DNA from 2 places in the Streptomyces sp. NPDC059452 genome. Region 1 is predicted to be linked to the other one. Evidence: riboswitches for the same ligand, from Rfam matches in the RefSeq annotation. Region 1 holds a riboswitch; the other holds the start of a gene.
What was found. Region 1 has a riboswitch for glycine ahead of gcvP (aminomethyl-transferring glycine dehydrogenase). Riboswitches for the same ligand answer to the same signal wherever they lie in the genome.
Positions count from the first base shown of each region.

Region 2: another riboswitch for glycine. It lies ahead of gcvT (glycine cleavage system aminomethyltransferase GcvT); the one in region 1 lies ahead of gcvP (aminomethyl-transferring glycine dehydrogenase).

Region 1 is NZ_JBHYVE010000012.1:199,567-202,962, forward strand. Features, by position in the region: gene gcvP (aminomethyl-transferring glycine dehydrogenase) at 1-1,419, opposite strand, end outside; glycine riboswitch at 1,613-1,710, opposite strand; gene ACFW9Z_RS18450 (PRC-barrel domain-containing protein) at 1,863-2,234, shown strand; gene ACFW9Z_RS18455 (DNA polymerase IV) at 2,156-3,396, opposite strand, start outside.
Region 2 is NZ_JBHYVE010000038.1:8,659-12,054, forward strand. Features, by position in the region: gene gcvH (glycine cleavage system protein GcvH) at 1-277, opposite strand, end outside; gene gcvT (glycine cleavage system aminomethyltransferase GcvT) at 410-1,525, opposite strand; glycine riboswitch at 1,706-1,803, opposite strand; gene ACFW9Z_RS32640 (AAA family ATPase) at 1,967-2,773, shown strand; gene ACFW9Z_RS32645 (enhanced serine sensitivity protein SseB) at 2,818-3,396, shown strand, end outside.

The DNA of each region.
Region 1 (3,396 bases):
GTCGTCGGAGCGCAGCAGCGCCTCGGGCAGCGCGTCGGCGGCCGAACCGTCCAGCGCCTCGATGTCGGCGTCGGCGCCGAAGGCGGCCCAGACGGCGGAGAGCTGGGCCCGGGTGGTGGTCTCGTCGCAGGCGATGGAGACGTGGTCGGCGTCGACGCGGCGGAGGTTGACCCCGCGCTCGCGGGCGTCCGCGACGATGTCGGCGGCCTTGCCGGGCACCTTGACGGTCAGAGTGTCGAAGAAGTCGGCGTGCACGACCTCCACACCGGCGGCGCGCAGCCCCTCGGCGAGGATCGTGGCGTAGCGGTGGGTGCGCCGGGCGATCGTCCGCAGCCCGTCGGGGCCGTGGTAGACGGCGTACATCCCGGCCATGACGGCGAGCAGCACCTGCGCCGTACAGATGTTGCTGGTGGCCTTCTCGCGGCGGATGTGCTGCTCGCGGGTCTGGAGGGCCAGGCGGTAGGCCTTGTTGCCGTCGGCATCGACGGAGACGCCGACGAGGCGGCCGGGCAGGGAGCGGGCGAACTTCTCACGTACGGCCATGAAGCCGGCGTGCGGGCCGCCGAAGCCCATGGGCACGCCGAAGCGCTGGGTGGTGCCGACCGCGATGTCGGCGCCGAGGGCGCCGGGCGAGGTGAGCAGGGTGAGGGCCAGCAGGTCGGCGGCGACGGTGACGATCGCGCCGAGCTCGTGGGCCTGCTCGATGACGGGCTCGATGGCGCGTACGGCACCGGAGGCGCCCGGGTACTGGAGCAGGACGCCGAAGACACCGCGCTCGGCGATCTCGGCGGGGATGCCGTCGCTGAGGTCCGCGACGACGACCTCGACCCCGGTCGGCTCGGCGCGGGTCTGGATCACGGCGATGGTCTGCGGCAGGGTGTCGGCGTCGATCAGGAAGACGCCGTTCTTGACCTTGCCGACGCGGCGGGAGAGCGCCATGGCCTCGGCGGCGGCGGTGCCCTCGTCGAGCAGGGAGGCGCCGGAGGTGGGCAGCCCGGTCAGCTCGGCGACCATCGTCTGGAAGTTGAGCAGGGCCTCCAGGCGGCCCTGGGAGATCTCCGGCTGGTATGGCGTGTAGGCCGTGTACCACGCGGGGTTCTCCATGACGTTGCGCAGGATGACGGGCGGCGTGAAGGTGCCGTAGTAGCCGAGGCCGATCATCGGGGCGAGCACCTTGTTGCGGTCGGCGAGCGAGCGCAGCTCGGCCAGCACCTCGGCCTCGGTGCGGGCCGAGGGAAGGTTCAGGGCCTCCGCACTCTTGATCACGTCGGGCACCGCGGCGGCGGTCAGCTCGTCGAGGGAGCCGTAGCCGACCTGGGCGAGCATCTTGGCCTGGGCCTCGGCGTCGGGCCCTATGTGGCGCTGCTCGAACGGAATGCCCTGCTCCAGCTGGGAGAGCGGAGTGCGACGGGGGGTCATGGTGGAGGCCTCCTGGTCTGTCACGACCTGCGAGGGGCACCACGGCGCGGGTGCCCGAACGGCCTCCCCCTCTGTCATCTCAACCTGAGAGCTTCACCGGCCCGCCCGGGGGCGTGCCGACTTTCACCGTCGGTGAGGGTCGAGTCCGTCCCGGCATGTGCCCGCACGAACCCGCCCTGCTTTCCAGAGTGACCTCGTCCGTGCGGTACGGGGGCCTGAGAGATTCCGGGGAGGATTTGCTCCTTCGGCGCCTCCGGATTCTGCACCGGAGGACTCTCCCGCACGGGGTCAGCAGCCACCTGCCAGCCTACCAGCGGCCATCCCCGCGCAGTCCTCGAGTGGCCGAGGCCACGGATCTGCACTTGTCTGGTGCTGGTGGAGCGACAGGGCCCCCTGGAGTCGCCGGGGAACCCCTTGCGCAGCTGCGACCAGTGGGAGGCACCGTGCAGACCGATATCGATCCGCGCCGCCTGATCGGCCGCAAGGCCTTCGATCGCAAGGGCGCCAAGATCGGAACGGTGGATGAGGTCTATCTCGACGATGCGACGGGGGTCCCCGAGTGGGCGGCCGTCCGCACCGGCCTCTTCAGCAGGGACGCCTTCGTCCCGCTGGAACCCAGCGAATTCGTCCAGGACGAGCTGCGGGTCCCCTTCGACCGCGCGCTGATCAAGGGCGCGCCGGACTTCGGCGTCGGGCGGCACCTCTCGCCCGAGCAGGAACTGCAGCTCTACCGCCATTACGGTCTGGACTCCCCGCCCGCGGCGGAGACCGGCCCCGACCGTGACTTCGGCAGGCTGGCCGGCCAGGAGGAGTAGTCGACCGGCTCGCGGACCAGCGGCAGCGGATCGGCCGGGCTCAGCTCCGGATCGTCGACACGGAACGTGCGGACCCGGCCGACCGGCCCGCCGGGCTCCTCGAACCGGACCGTCACCCGGCCCACCCCGCTCCCCTGCACCCAGCCGGGCCCGTGCAGCGCGTGGTGTACGTCGTGTCCGGCGGGCCAGCGCCGGGCGGCGAGCTGCTCGGCGCTCTCCCGCTCGGGCTCCTCGTCCACCGGCCCCCCGTCCTCCTGGACGACCGGCTGCTCGGGCATCTCCGCCCGCTCCCGGGCGTCCGCGGCCTGCGCGAACAGATCCTCCTGGGTGTAGTCCGCGAGCCCCGTGACACCCACCCCCAGCAGCCGCACGCCCCCGGTGGTGTCCACCGCCTCCAAGAGCCTCGCGGCCGCCTCACGGACCACCGTGGGGTCGTCCGTGGGGCCTCTGAGGGTCTCGGATCGGGTCAGGGTGGAGAAGTCGTAGCGGCGCACCTTCAGCACCACCGTGCGCCCCGACCGGTCGGCGGACCGCAGCCGCTCCACGCACCGCACGGCCAGCCGCTCCACCTCGGCGCGCACCCGCACCCGGTCGTGCAGGTCCACATCGAAGGTGTCCTCCACCGATACGGACTTGGCGTCCCGCTCGGCGACCACCGGCCGGTCGTCCAGCCCCAGCGCCATCCGGTACAGCCCGTGGCCGTGGGCCTTGCCGACCAGCCGTACGAGCTCGGCCTCACCGGCCTCCGCGAGGTCGTGGACGGTGGTCATGCCGGCCCGCCGGAGGTGGTCCCCGGTGGCGGGTCCGACGCCGGGCAGCGTCCGTACGGACATCGGGGCCAGCAGCTCCCGCTCGGTGCCCGGCTCGATGAGCACGAGCCCGTCCGGCTTGGCCTGCTCGGAGGCGATCTTGGCGAGCATCTTCGAACCGGCGAGGCCGACCGAGCCGCTGAGCCCGGTCACCACCCGGATGGCCGTGCGCAGCCGCTCCCCCGCCCTGCGGGCCGAAGCGGAGTCGTCGGCCACCCCGCCCGCCTCCAGGTCGACGAAGGCCTCGTCCAGGCTCAGCGGCTCCACCAGCGGCGAGAGCCGCCCCAGGAGCTCCATCACCTGCTCGCTCACCGACCGGTACAGCGAGAAGCGGGGCACCAGGTAGGCCGCGT
Region 2 (3,396 bases), on a different contig from region 1:
AGTTCACCAGCGAGGGGTCGTCCACGACGTCCTGGTTGGCCGCCGTCACCTCGCCGGTCACCGGCGAGTACAGATCGCTGACGGACTTGGTCGACTCCAGCTCGCCGCAGGTCTCGCCCGCGGTCACCGTGTCACCGACCTCCGGAAGCTGGGCGAAGACGACGTCACCGAGCGCGTTGGCCGCGTACTCCGTGATGCCGATCGTGGCCACGCCGTCCTCGACGGCCGACAGCCACTCGTGCTCCTTGCTGTACCGCAGCTGCTGGGGGTTGCTCATGACCTGAATTCTCCTGTACGCGGGGGAGTGCTGATGAACGGTGGTCTTACGGTGTGAGACGGAGGTACGTCACTTCTGTGACGCCCGCGCGCCGATAGGGAGGGGCCGGAATACACCGTTCCCTCCGGAATATCACTTCTGGCGCTTGTAGAACGGCAGCGCGACGACCTCGTACGGCTCGTGCGTGCCCCGGATGTCCACGCCCACGCCCTCGGTGCCCGGGGCGGCGAAGGCCGCGTCCACGTACGCCATGGCGATCGGCTTGCCCAGGGTGGGGGAGGGAGCGCCGGAGGTGACCTCGCCGATGACCTTGCCGTCGGCGACGACCGAGAAACCCGCACGCGGGACCCGGCGGCCCTCGGCGATCAGGCCGACCAGCTTGCGCGGCGGGGCGGTCTCGGCGCGCTCGGCGGCGGCCCGGAGCGCCTCGCGCCCCACGAAGTCGCCCTCCTTCTCGAACTTCACGACCCGGCCCAGACCCGCGTCGAACGGGGTCAGCGCGGTCGTCAGCTCGTGCCCGTACAGCGGCATGCCCGCCTCCAGGCGCAGCGTGTCCCGGCAGGAGAGGCCGCAGGGGATCAGCCCGTGCGCCTCGCCGGCCTCCGTCAGCGCCCGCCACAGCTGCTCCGCGTGCTCGGGCGCCACGAACAGCTCGAAGCCGTCCTCGCCGGTGTAGCCGGTACGGGCGATGAGCGCCGGGACCCCGGCGACCGTGCCCGGCAGGCCCGCGTAGTACTTCAGCCCGTCCAGGTCGGCGTCGGTGACGGCCTTCATGATCGCGGGGGACTCGGGGCCCTGGACCGCGAGCAGCGCGTACGCGTCCCGGTCGTCGCGCACCTCGGCGTCGAAGCCCCCGACGCGGGCGGTCAGCGCGTCCAGCACGATCTGGGCGTTGCCCGCGTTGGCGACGACCATGTACTCGGTCTCGCCCAGCCGGTAGACGATCAGGTCGTCCACGATGCCGCCGTCCTCCTGGACGATCATCGTGTAGCGCGCCCGGCCGTTGCCGACGGTGGCGATGTTGCCCACCAGCGCGTAGCTCAGGAAGGCCGCGGCCTCGGGGCCGGTGACGGTGATCTCGCCCATGTGGGAGAGGTCGAAGAGACCGGCCCGGGTGCGTACGGCGTTGTGCTCGTCGCGCTCACTCGCGTACCGCAGCGGCATGTCCCAGCCCGCGAAGTCGGTCATGGTGGCGCCGAGCGAGCGGTGCAGCGCGTCGAGGGCGGTGAGACGGGGGGCAGTGCTCATGGATACGGCTCCAGGGCATGACGACGTCAGGACGGAAATCCTCCCCATCTGTCATCGGAACCTGAGAGGTTCGCCGATAGCCCCTGACGGGGTATGCCCCTGAAGAGGGACGCCCCTGGTCACGGGGCTCGGCTTGCACCTTGGGTGGAGCCGCCGGAGCGGCCCGCTTTTCAGATCTGCCTCGTCCACGCGGTACGGGGCCTGAGAGATTCAAGGGAGGATCTTGCTCCTTCGGCGCCCGGCTCACACTGTGGCCGGAACTCTCCCGCGCGGATTCGAACGGCCGGTATGCAGTTGGCGGGGTCATCATCGCACGGCTTGCGGCAGAGTGGGGCGGCCGGTCCCGGACTCATGTACGGGAGGCGGAGCCGGTTGTGCCGCCTTGCCGTTTCTTTACACTTCACAGCAGGCGTGAGCGGCCCGACAGCAGGGGGATGGGCGATGACGTTGCAGCGGTCGGTACCGACCGCGGGGGTCGCGCACGACGCGATGCCCGCGCAGGCCGGGGCACCTGTGCGGGAGCTGCCCGCACAGCCCGGGGCCGGGGCGTCGGTGCCCGGACTTTCGGCGCAGCCCGGCGCGCCCGTACACGAACTGCTGGAACCCCGTGCGCCGGTGGTACGCGATCTGCGCGGGCGTACCGGGAACAGCCCCGAGTGCCTCCACTTCCCCGCAGGCGCCGTCGTGGTCGTCTCCGGGCTGCCCGGCGGGGGCAAGTCCACCCTGATCCGGCGGACCGTGAGCGGCCGCGCCATCGACTCCCAGAACACCCGCGACCGCTGGGCCGCCGCCCTGCCCCGGTTATTCCCCTACGCCCTCTACCGCCCCCTGGTCCGGGCCGCGCACTACCTCGGGCTCTGGGCCACCCTGCGTTCCGGCGAATCCGTCGTCGTACACGACTGCGGTACGCAGACCTGGGTACGCCGCTGGCTCGCCCTGCACGCCGCCCGCCGGGGCCGGACCCTGCATCTGATCCTCCTCGACGTGGACCCCCGGACGGCCCGCCAGGGACAGCGCGAGCGTGGCCGGGGCGTCTCCGGTTACGCCTTCGCCCGCCACCGGCACGCGGTGGCCCGGCTGATCCGCGACACCGAACAGGGCGCGCTGCCCCCCGGCTGCGCCTCGGCGGTGCTGCTGGACCGGGCGGCGGCGAGCGCGCTCGGCCGGATCTCCTTCCCGGACGGCCGCGACTTCCCGGACGGCCATGACTTCCCGGACGGCCACGACCCGGCGGCCTGCTCCGGTTAGGGTTCTGGCCGGAACAGGCGACAGCAGCGAGAGGCGCAGAGGCAGTGGACATTCCGGCACCGGTCCAGCCACACCCCCAGCAGGGCTGGCCCGCCAACGAGCTCGAAGAGGTGCTGACCGCCTCCCTCGGCGTCGCCGACGCGGGCGGCCGCCTCGTCGAAGTGCTCGGCCGCAGCTCGGTCTGGGTGCCGCTGCCCAACGGCGGCTCCCCCGCCAGCGCCGACCTGGACCTGCCGATGATGGACATCGACGGCGCCGCGTACGTCCCCGTCTTCAGCTCCGAGGGCCAGTTCCTGAGCTGCGTCGGCAGCCATATGTCCTTCGCCGTGGCGCCCGCCCGCGACTTCGCCCGAGGCCTGCCCCCGCAGGTCGGCATCGCGGTGAACCCGGGCGGCGCGGTCGGCATACCGCTGCCGCCGTCCGCCGTCGCCGAGCTCTGCCGGGCCGGGCGCACCGCCCTGGACGGGCCCGCCTCCGGCGGCCGGGTCAAGCTGTACGAACCGGACTGGCAGCACGACCCGCTCGACTTCCTCGCCGCCGTCTCCGCCGAGTTCGAGGCGACCGGCGTGGTGGCCACCGCCCGCCGGGCGCTCGCCAGCATCGAGGGCGGCGACCCGGTCCTC